2 linked regions of the Cellvibrio sp. PSBB006 genome follow. Each later gene encodes a partner of the first gene's protein in a complex. Links are inferred from orthologs where the notes say so. Each region holds a gene or a part of one and is shown on either strand. Other genes may lie near its edges.

Region 1 (4,483 bases):
GCCTCTCAGTGGAATAAGTACACTGGCCAGGAAACGTGGCGGGCGCATGGACCACGCAACAACCAACCAAGCCAAACCAACCAGGGCAGCGACAGATAAAACTGCTGTCATACCCCAGTGCTGCAATATCCATCCACCAATCGCTCCGCCAGTAAAAACGCCCATTACCTGACTGGTGGCATAGATACCGGTGGCCGTACCCTTGGCTCCTGCCGGCGCAATCTTACTGACCATTGAGGGCAAGGTCGCCTCAAGTAAATTAAATGCAGCAAAAAACAGGAAGACCCCGACCAAAGTTAAAGGAAGATTGGGCGGCACACGCATCAGCATCAATTCCATCAACACCAGTAACGCCACAGCGCCCAAAAAAACCGGTTTAATCTGGCGGCGCTTCTCGGCCACAATGATAAACGGCAACATAACGACAAATGCTGCCGCCAGCAGAGGAAAATACAGCAAGCCATGATAATTGCGCGCGATATTCAATTGCTGCTCAAGGATCAACGGCAACACCATAAAGTTGGCCATCAATACAAAATGTAGCGAAAAGATTCCGAAATTCAGGCGTAATAAATCAGGATTCTTAAAAGTACGCCATAACAAAGCTGGCACTGCGCCGGCCTCACGCTGCCGTCGCGGCGCACTCACGGCCGGAACAGCCTTGAACAGGATGAAAATACCCACAACACCCAATATCGCCGTCAACCAAAAGATACTGGACACACCTGCCCATGCCGCCATCAAGGGGCCGACCGTCAGTGCAATCGAAAAGGAAACACCGATGGATGCACCAATAGTCGCCATTGCTTTGGTGCGGTTTTCCTCAGAGGTCAGATCGGTCAGCAATGCCATCACAGCCGCCGATACAGCTCCACCGCCCTGAAGGAACCGGCCAATGATTAATTCCATTACCGTTTCGGCTTGAGCAGCAATAACGCTCCCCAAAACAAAGATGATAAAGCCGGCAAGAATCACCGGTTTGCGGCCAATGCGATCAGACAAGACACCAAAGGGGATTTGCAGCAGAGCTTGGCTAAAGCCGTACGCGCCCAACGCCAGCCCTAAAAGGAACGGCGTACTACCACTGTAGTCAGAGCTGTACAACGCGAGGACCGGCAACAACATAAACAGACCGAACATGCGGAATGAGTAAAGTGCAGCCAGAGAAATAACGACGCGACGCTCAAAGGGAACCGGAGTTATTTGCACGGATAGTGATGCCCAAAGAAAAGAGGCGATTCTAGCAAGAGCGATGAGCGAGAGGCCAGCCAAATACGCGATTCCCGACCTTATCCACAGAAACACCTCTCCTGACAACTTTTGACAAGAGATTTCCGTATAATTGAACGCTTTGTCTTTCTTTCACCAGAGCAGATGTAAGGTGGTTAATGGATACGATTATCGTAAGGGGTGCTCGCACCCACAATCTCAAGAACATTGATCTGGATATACCGCGCGACAAGCTGGTGGTCATCACCGGCCCCTCCGGCTCAGGAAAATCCTCCCTCGCATTTGACACCCTCTACGCGGAAGGCCAACGCCGCTATGTCGAGTCGCTGTCTACTTATGCGCGTCAATTTTTATCCATGATGGAAAAGCCCGATGTCGACCATGTGGAGGGGTTGAGCCCGGCGATCTCCATCGAACAAAAGTCAACGTCGCACAACCCCCGCTCCACCGTAGGCACCATTACGGAGATTTATGATTACCTGCGCCTGCTCTACGCTCGCGTCGGTGAACCCCGCTGCCCCATCCACGGCGAACCCCTCGCCGCACAAACCGTCAGCGAAATGGTAGACACGGTCTGCGCCTTACCAGAAGGCACGAAATTAATGCTTCTCGCTCCGGTTGTCAGGGATCGCAAAGGAGAACATCTCCATATCCTGGAACAATTGAAACGCGATGGATTTATTCGCGCGCGCATTAATGGCTTATTGGTCGATCTCGACGATGCACCCAAGCTCGACAAAAAGAAAAAGCACAATATTGATGTAGTCGTGGATCGCTTCAAAGTGCGCGATGATTTGAAGCTGCGCCTTGCGGAATCTTTTGAGACAGCGCTGAACTTGTCTGAAGGTATTGCCAGCATCAGTTATATGGATGGCGAAGAAACTGATCGTTTGTTTTCCTCCAAACACGCCTGTCCCATTTGCGATTACAGTCTGAGCGAGTTGGAACCGCGACTGTTTTCCTTTAACAACCCGGCAGGCGCCTGCCCAACGTGCGACGGACTGGGTGTAAAACAGTATTTTGACGAAGAAAAAGTCGTGCATTTTCCTGAAGCCTCATTGTCCGAAGGCGCCATCCGTGGCTGGGACAAACGCAACGTCTACTATTTTCATATGCTTGCTTCGCTGGCCGAACATTATGGCTTTGATGTCGATACCCCTTGGAAAAAACTCAGACAAAAACAACGCGACGCGGTGCTTTATGGCTCAGGTAACGATGTAATTGAGTTTAATTACGTCAATGATCGTGGTGATATTTACAAGCGTAGCCATACCTTCGAAGGCGTACTGCCTAATATGGAACGCCGTTACCGGGATACCGAATCACAAATGGTGCGCGAAGAACTCGCGAAGTTTTTATCTACCGATCACTGTCCTGAATGCGAAGGCACTCGCTTGAGAGTTGAAGCACGACATGTCTTTGTTGATGAGCGAACGCTGCCGCAAATCACCGAGCTACCCGTAGCCGACGCGTATGCATATTTTCAACAATTGAAATTCAGCGGTCGCAAAGCCGGGATCGCCGATAAGATTTTAAAAGAACTGCGCGACCGATTTCGCTTCCTTGTAGATGTCGGCTTGAATTATCTGACACTCAATCGTAGCGCGGAAACCTTATCAGGCGGCGAGGCTCAGCGTATTCGACTTGCCAGTCAAATCGGTGCCGGGTTAGTCGGCGTTATGTATATCCTCGACGAACCGTCCATCGGCTTACATCAACGTGACAACGAACGCCTGCTTAAAACACTGACGCATCTGCGAGACTTGGGAAACACCGTCATTGTTGTTGAACACGATGAAGACGCCATTCGACAAGCCGATCATGTCATTGATATCGGACCCGGCGCAGGCGTGCATGGTGGTCAGGTCATCGCTCAAGGCGACGTCAAAAAAATTATGGCCAACAAAAACTCCATTACTGGCCAATACCTGAGCGGCAAACGCGAAATTGCGGTGCCGGAAAAACGTCATACTTTTAACCCGGAACAAGTGTTGAAACTGATCGGCGCCAACGGCAACAATTTGCAAGATGTGACCGTCGAGATACCTGTCGGCCTGATGACCTGCGTGACCGGCGTTTCCGGTTCCGGCAAATCAACGTTGATTAACGCTACCCTCCATCCGTTAGCTTCAACGGCGCTCAATGGTGCAAGCACATTAAAGGCCGCGCCCTACAAGGCTATTGAAGGCTTGGAATTATTCGATAAATGCGTCGATATTGATCAAAGCCCCATTGGAAGAACCCCGCGCTCCAACCCTGCCACCTACACCGGTATTTTTACACCGGTGCGCGATTTATTCGCGGGTACACAAGAGGCTCGTTCGCGGGGTTATCAACCCGGCCGCTTCAGCTTCAACGTTAAAGGCGGTCGTTGTGAAGCCTGCCAGGGAGATGGTGTAACCAAAGTAGAGATGCACTTCTTACCCGACGTTTACGTTCCTTGCGATGTTTGCAAAGGCAAGCGCTACAATCGTGAGACGCTTGAAGTTAAATACAAAGGCAAAAACATTCATGAAGTGCTGGAAATGACCGTAGAAGATGCGCATGCATTTTTTGAAGCGATACCAGCGGTTGAAAAGAAATTAAAAACACTGATAGATGTAGGTCTCTCCTACATTCGTCTCGGCCAGGCTGCAACGACGCTATCAGGCGGTGAGGCTCAACGGGTGAAGTTGGCCAAAGAGCTTTCAAAAAGGGACACAGGCAAGACATTGTATATCCTTGATGAGCCCACGACAGGTCTGCATTTCTACGATATCCAGCAGCTCCTGAACGTCCTGCACCGACTTCGCGACCACGGAAACACTATCGTGGTTATCGAACATAATCTGGATGTGATTAAAACGGCGGACTGGATTATAGATCTCGGACCCGAAGGCGGAAGCGGCGGAGGTCAGATCATCGCTACCGGCACGCCTGAAGATGTGGCCAAACACAAAGACTCCCATACGGGCAGGTTTTTAAAACCCATGTTACTGTCGGCAAAAGTACGCAATCAATCGAGCAAAAAAGTCAGCCCTAAAAAAGCAGTTGGTGCTACAAGGAAAAAATAACACGAGAATTGAACAAGCTAGGCCACGGATGGCTCAGGACGGGACACAGAAAACAAAAAAGCCAGGCATAAGCCTGGCTTTTTTGTTTGGGTACCTTCAGCCTTCAATTACTCGGCTTCTACCGCTGATTCAACTGACTGAACAGGACGATCAACCAATTCAACATAAGCCATAGGTGCCTTGTCGCCCGCACGGAAACC
Region 2 (6,505 bases), 1.0 Mb from region 1 along the record:
TATGGGATGGATTACGAAGATCACTGGCGCAACGCTCCCGGAATTTTTGCCTGCGAGTAACCCAGAGCGTTATTTTTTTCAAGAGTTTTGTGTTTATTCTCAATCCTTAAGTGCATTTTTGTCTAAATATCACTTCGTTACTTTTCTTTACTTATAACGAAATAGGCTAAAAACTCTCATTTTTGTCGTTTTACTCTGGACAATAGCTACCAATTCCCGTACAAATACGACCCACGGATGCTGTATTTATGCTCCATAGAAAAACTTTGCTGTTCGATGGCATAGATGCCTTGTTCGAATAGTAAATTGTGGAGACAAAAATATTAAATGGATAGGGACAAGCGAATCGCGAACATAAAAATAAGAGGTCTCAGTATGGCTGGTCGTGAATCAGGCACAGTAAAGTGGTTTAACAACGCACGCGGTTATGGGTTTATCACCCGTGGCGAAGGTAGCGACGATATTTTTGTTCACTACCGTAATATTCGTGCAGATGGCTATCGTTCGCTCACTGAGGGTCAAGCTGTTGAATTTGAGCTGATGCAAGGTGAAAAAGGTTTACAAGCGGAAGATGTTGTTCCGCTTGTTTGATGGTAGTGATTGGTTGATCTGACAATCGAACCACCAGAAAAAACACCGGCAAATGCCGGTGTTTTTTCTGGTGGTTATGTTTTAATTCTACTTTGCTTATGGCGCCGTAACGTCTCCGCTTTGCGCGGGAGGGCTGTACGGCGTGATCTGGATAATCAGGCCGAATAACGGATGATCCAGATAATGCATCTCACTGCTGCGCATGCGGCGTTCCTGCTCCATCAATACAACTCTTTTCGTCAGATACGGCTCACTGAGATTCGATAGTGTTGTCTCGGTAGTCGGTGTATTCAGGTTTGTCCATTGGTCAAAGTCCGACATGTCATTGGTGGGCTCTGTGCGATCAGCGGCCAGTATTTCTGCGCGTAGTTGGCTCGGTGATGGTGGGAGTTGCGGCCATTCGCCGGGTGCCTGTCCATAATTGATTTCAAATTCGCTGAACCACAAATTGGTGCGCAGTTGCAGGTACTGCGCAACACTTAAGGTGATGCTGCCTTCCAGTTCATGGTGATTGCCAAATGCATTGCCGCCTTTGATCAAAATAGCCGGTGCACGTTTTTCACCGCCGATAAATTGCCGCCAGGCTTGATGGGCCAGGATGCGATAGCGCGGATCTCGCTGCAAAGCAGCGGCATGATTGCGTAATTTTTTATCGCTGCCGGGAAGCAAATAAAAAGGATCGCGCAGCAGGTCCACGGCGGCTTGCTGGGCAGAGTCGGCTGGCGTAAGTGAATCGGTTGCGTTGGCAGGGCTGTCCGGATCTTTCAATTCCACCCAGTTCAAGGGATAACCCAATTTGATATTGGTGGGCCAATGCTCCTGGGAATCCGGATTCTGCCGGGCGAACGCAACAATCTCTACCTGATACCAGCGCTGGTTATTGGATTGGGCTTGGCTTAAGGGGCTCAGGCTACTGATAACGGCTATGCCCAATAAGACAAATTGACGCAGTGAGTTGAATGCGATGGGAAACAGATTGTTGGCGCTATCGTTGATCATTTCTTTGCGGTTTCCTTGAGAGGTTTTGTCTTGGGCGTCGTGTCTTGTGCAGTATCCTTTGGCGTTAATCGATCCAATAATTCGTCCACCGTTTGCAGGCGCTTTTCAGTGCTTTCCATATCCAGTGTGAATTTCAGGAAGTTGGCGCCTTCCAGTTTATAAATATGCGGTTGCCTTTGTACCAGTTGGACAATCGTGTAAGGGTCGACATGGGTTTCGCTGGAGAATTCAATGCGTCCGCCACGCGCGCTGGCCTCCAGTTTGGTAATGCCGATATGTTGTGCCTTGATCTTGATCTGCGTTACGCGGAATAGATTCTTCGTTTGTTCTGGCAGAAGGCCGAATCGATCGATCATCTCTACTTGCAGCTCGCGCAAGTTTTCTTCTGTTTCAGCACCAGCCAAACGTTTATACATCACTAACCGCGTGTGTACATCGGGCAGGTAATCGCCCGGGATCAGCGCGGGGATACGCAGGTTTACGTCAATCACATCGTCCGACATATTGAGGCTCGGCTCTTTGCCTTGGCGAATGGCTTTTACAGCGCGATCCAGCATATCCATATAAAGCGAAAAACCAACGGTCTGGATCTGGCCGGACTGTTCTTCGCCCAGTAATTCCCCGGTACCGCGAATTTCCATATCGTAAGTGGCCAGCGTAAATCCTGCGCCGAGATCTTCCGCACTGGCAATGGCTTCCAGGCGTTTAATCGCATCGGCGGTCATGGAGCGTTTATCGGGCGTGAGTAAATATGCATAAGCCTGGTGGTGCGACCGGCCGACGCGACCTCGCAATTGGTGTAACTGCGCAAGGCCGAATTTGTCCGCACGATCAATAACAATGGTGTTGGCGCTGGGTACGTCGATACCGGTTTCGATAATGGTCGTACACAACAGGATGTTAAAGCGTTTGTGGTAGAAGTCCGACATCACCCGTTCCAGGTCGCGTTCACGCATCTGGCCGTGACCGATGCCGATGCGCGCTTCCGGAATGAGCGCTTGTAAATCCCGCGCGACCTTTTCAATGGTTTTTACTTCATTGTGCAGGTAATACACCTGACCGCCGCGCAGAATTTCCCGCAAAATCGCTTCTTTAATGGTGACTTCATCGTATTGCCGCACAAAGGTTTTCACCGACAGCCGGCGCGCTGGCGGTGTGGCAATAATGGATAAATCACGGATGCCGGCCATGGACATATTTAATGTTCGCGGGATCGGTGTGGCGGTCAAGGTGAGAATATCAACTTCAGCACGCAATGCTTTCAGTTGTTCTTTCTGGCGTACCCCGAAACGGTGTTCTTCGTCGATGATCAAGAGCCCGAGGTTTTTGTATTTGATATCTGGCTGTAGCAGTTTATGTGTGCCCACCACAATATCAATCTTGCCTTCAGCCAGACGCTCCTGAACCTCTTCCACTTCTTTGTTGGTGCGAAAGCGCGACAGTACTTCAATGGTAATCGGCCAATCGGCGAAGCGGTCTTTCAATGATTCGTAATGTTGTTGTGCCAGCAGCGTGGTGGGCGCAAGGATAACGACTTGCTTGCCACTGTGAGCGGCAATGAATGCTGCGCGCATAGCGACTTCGGTTTTACCAAACCCGACATCGCCGCATACCAAACGGTCCATAGGCTTGGGCGATAGCATATCGGCAATGACGGCCTCAATGGCACGCTGTTGATCCGGTGTTTCTTCAAAGGGAAAAGCACTGGCAAAGTTATCGTAAGCTATCTTCGGGTCTTCAAACGCGTGGCCCTTGCGTGCGGCGCGGCGCGCGTAAATATCCAGTAATTCAGCAGCGGTATCGCGAATTTGTTCGGCGGCTTTGCGTTTCGCTTTTTGCCAGGTTTCGCTGCCGAGTTTGTGTAGCGGCGCGAGTTCTTCATCGGAGCCACTGTAGCGGCTGATCAAATGAAGGTTGGTGACCGGCACATAGAGTTTTGCTTCGTCGGCATATTCCAGCGTTAAGAATTCATGGGTTTGATCATCGACGGTAATGGTTTCCAAACCGCGATAACGGCCTACGCCATGATCGATATGCACAACCGGCGCACCGGGTTTTAATTCGGTCAGGTTCTTGACGATGAGATCAGCGTTGTCCTGTACCTGCTTACGGCGTCGTTGTTGTTGTACTCGCTCGCCAAATAATTGCGACTCAGAGATCAACGCCAGCGCGGCCTGTGATCCCTGTGCGGTTTGCAATAAGCCCTGTTCGAGCGGTGCAACGGTGATCGCAAGCGTATCGGTTGCGGTGACAAATTCATGCCAGTTGTCGACCACCTTGGGGAGTTTGCGTATCCGCCCCAGTAGTTCCAATAAGGTTTCGCGTCGGCCGGCGGAATCGGCACAGAATAAAACGCGGCCATCAAACTCCATCAGGAAGGCTTGCACGGCGGCCAGCGGATTATCGGATTGCGCGCGAATGGGCAGGCTGGGCGGCAGATTGGTCGAAAAATTGTAGCGGCCTGCCTTCGCTTCTACCGGGGCGGCATCAACAAAAATACGGGAGAAGGGTTTCAATTGCGCAAACAGTTCTTCCATCGGAAGGTAGATATCGCGCGGTGGTAGTATCGGGCGCTGCGGGTCAACGCGGCGGCTTTCGTAACGGCGATACAGCTCAAGCCAAAAGTTTTCTGCGGCTTTCTCAATATCGCCCAAGGCGTAAATACAAGTGGATTCGGGCAGATACTCAAACAGTGTGCTGCATGTATTGAAGAACAGCGGCAAATAATATTCGATACCGGGCGGAGAAATACCCGCATTCACATCCTGATAAACCGGGCAGTCCTTGGAGTTAACGTCGAAGCGTTCATGCCATTGTTGGCGGAAAAACTGGATGCCGTTTTTATCGAGCGGGTATTCCTTGGCAGGCAATAGCTGGATGGTATCGACTTGCTGGATGGTCAGCTGTGTTTCCGGGTCGAAGGTGCGCAAGGTTTCGATTTCATCATCGAACAAGTCAATGCGATAGGGCAGGTCGCTGCCCATGGGATAGATATCAATCAGCGAGCCACGCACGGCAAACTCACCGTGTTCGAAAACTGTGTCAACGCAGTGATAGCCGGCTTTTTCGAGATTGCGGCGCAAGCTGCTGATATCAATTTTCTCGCCGCAGCTGACCATCAGGCTGTTGCCCATCAGGTAATCCTGGGGCATCAACCGTTGGAGCAGGGTGGTGATGGGTGTGACCAGAATCCCTTGTGTTACGCCGGGCAATTTGTACAGCGTGCTTAAACGTTCGGAGATGATGTCCTGGTGCGGTGAGATGGTGTCGTAGGGCAGGGTTTCCCAATCAGCCAGGTGCAGTACCGGTAAGGCGTGCTCGGCACTGGTAAAAAAACGTAATTCATTTTCAATGCGAATGGCGCTGCTGGTGTCAGCCGTCACGACCAGACTCAATCCGGCAAATTGACGTGCGGCGTTGGCAATTGCCAGGGTTTGAGCGCTGCCGTGAAGCTGTCCCCAGAAGTGTCGGTCACCGGGTTTGGCCTGGGGTGGGAGGGCATCGGGCTGGTATAAAGTCATAGTCAACAACGCAAAAATCTGAAAGGCGGCATTGTACCCGTCTTTGTTCGGAGCCTGTACCCGTCCGTGGGGCTGGATGCTGGAATTGAGGAATCTTGCCCGTTCAACAACAGTGAAGGTTCCTGTTGATGAACCTTTTGTGCATAAAAAGGGAGCATCGCTCTGGTCTTTGCCGGTTACGGTCTTTATAATTGCCGCGTTTTTATGGGCCACTAGCTTGTCAGTATGCGGTGTATGCTGGGGGTCACCTTGTGCAGCTCCGGGTCGGTTTAACCGACATTGACATCCTTGGCCTTGTGCCGGCGTATAAGACAGCAGGGTTTTATACCGCCAACCAGGGGACTAACGCGCAGCTTCCGATATCTTCCTAACTCAATCGGGTTCCAGCATTGTTGATGATGTTGGTTGAGCACATGCCGCGCGTTCAATATTCCTCACTATTAAGAGGCTCAGGCTTCGCTGAGCTAACGTTATCCAACGAGTGATTAGGCAGAGTCGTATGATAAAGATCCGTCGGGGATTGGATTTACCTATATCCGGTACGCCCGAGCAGACCATCGTTGATGGTCCCAAGGTCCGCTCTGTTGCTGTTATCGGCTTCGATTACCACGGTATGAAGCCCACTATGGCAGTACAGGCAGGGGACAAGGTCAAGCTCGGACAGCTACTATTTACTGACAAGAAAACAGAAGGTATCAGATACACCGCCCCGGCTGCGGGCACCGTATCGGCCATCAATCGTGGCGAAGGACGTGTGCTGCAATCAGTCGTTATCGATGTTGAAGGTGACGATGCTGAAGCTTTCCCAAGCTACAGTGCTGCTGAGCTGATGAGCTTGTCCGCCGAAACCGTGCGCGACAACCTGAATAACGCAGGATTGTGGGCAGCGCTTCGCACACGCCCGTTCAGCAAAGTTCCCGCGCTCGACAGCAAACCCCATTCCCTCTTTATTACCGCTACTGATACTAATCCCCTTGCAGCGCAGCCGGATCTCATTATCCGGGAGCACGCGGAAGATTTTGTTCACGGTATTACGGTGCTTGCTCACCTCACTGAAGGTAAGGTGTTCCTGTGCAAGGCACCGGGCGCTGATATTCCTGCGCCGAACAACGAGCGGGTGGTAGTGAAAGAGTTTGGTGGTATTCATCCGGCGGGTAATGCCGGCACGCATATTCATTACCTCGATCCGGTCAGCGCCACCAAGACGGTGTGGACTATTGGTTATCAGGACGTTATTGCCGTTGGTAAGTTATTTACGACGGGCAAACTGTTTACTGACCGCGTGGTGTCTTTGGCTGGTCCGCAAGTTGAACAGCCACGTTTGGTGCGTACCCGTTTAGGAGCCAGTCTGGAAGAATTGACCGCCGGACAATTGAAAGCCGGTGTCAGCCGCA

What was found. The genes of interacting proteins can lie anywhere in the genome.
Region 2: the proteins of uvrA (region 1) and mfd are in contact, whole or in part, in a crystal structure (PDB 4DFC), measured with the Escherichia coli proteins. The link is inferred for Cellvibrio sp. PSBB006 from one-to-one orthologs.

What each region holds. Positions count from the first base shown.
Region 1 is NZ_CP021382.1:2,178,761-2,183,243, forward strand. Bases 1,016-4,483 are described here. They hold uvrA (excinuclease ABC subunit UvrA), read left to right. Parts: upstream 1,016-1,388; coding sequence 1,389-4,283; downstream 4,284-4,483. Other genes in these bases: CBR65_RS08975 (MFS transporter), read right to left, coding at 1,016-1,209; rplQ (50S ribosomal protein L17), read right to left, coding at 4,391-4,483. Also shown: more of CBR65_RS08975, read right to left, coding at 1-1,015. UniProt on the Escherichia coli protein: The UvrABC repair system catalyzes the recognition and processing of DNA lesions. UvrA is an ATPase and a DNA-binding protein. A damage recognition complex composed of 2 UvrA and 2 UvrB subunits scans DNA for abnormalities.
Region 2 is NZ_CP021382.1:1,147,337-1,153,841, reverse strand. What follows is about bases 1,387-5,471. They hold mfd (transcription-repair coupling factor), read right to left. Parts: upstream 5,112-5,471; coding sequence 1,587-5,111; downstream 1,387-1,586. Other genes in these bases: CBR65_RS04750 (CsiV family protein), read right to left, coding at 1,387-1,590. Outside these bases: CBR65_RS04760 (hypoxanthine-guanine phosphoribosyltransferase), read left to right, coding at 1-60; CBR65_RS04755 (cold-shock protein), read left to right, coding at 376-591; more of CBR65_RS04750, read right to left, coding at 688-1,386; CBR65_RS04740 (Na(+)-translocating NADH-quinone reductase subunit A), read left to right, coding at 5,611-6,505. UniProt on the Escherichia coli protein: Couples transcription and DNA repair by recognizing RNA polymerase (RNAP) stalled at DNA lesions. Mediates ATP-dependent release of RNAP and its truncated transcript from the DNA, and recruitment of nucleotide excision repair machinery to the damaged site.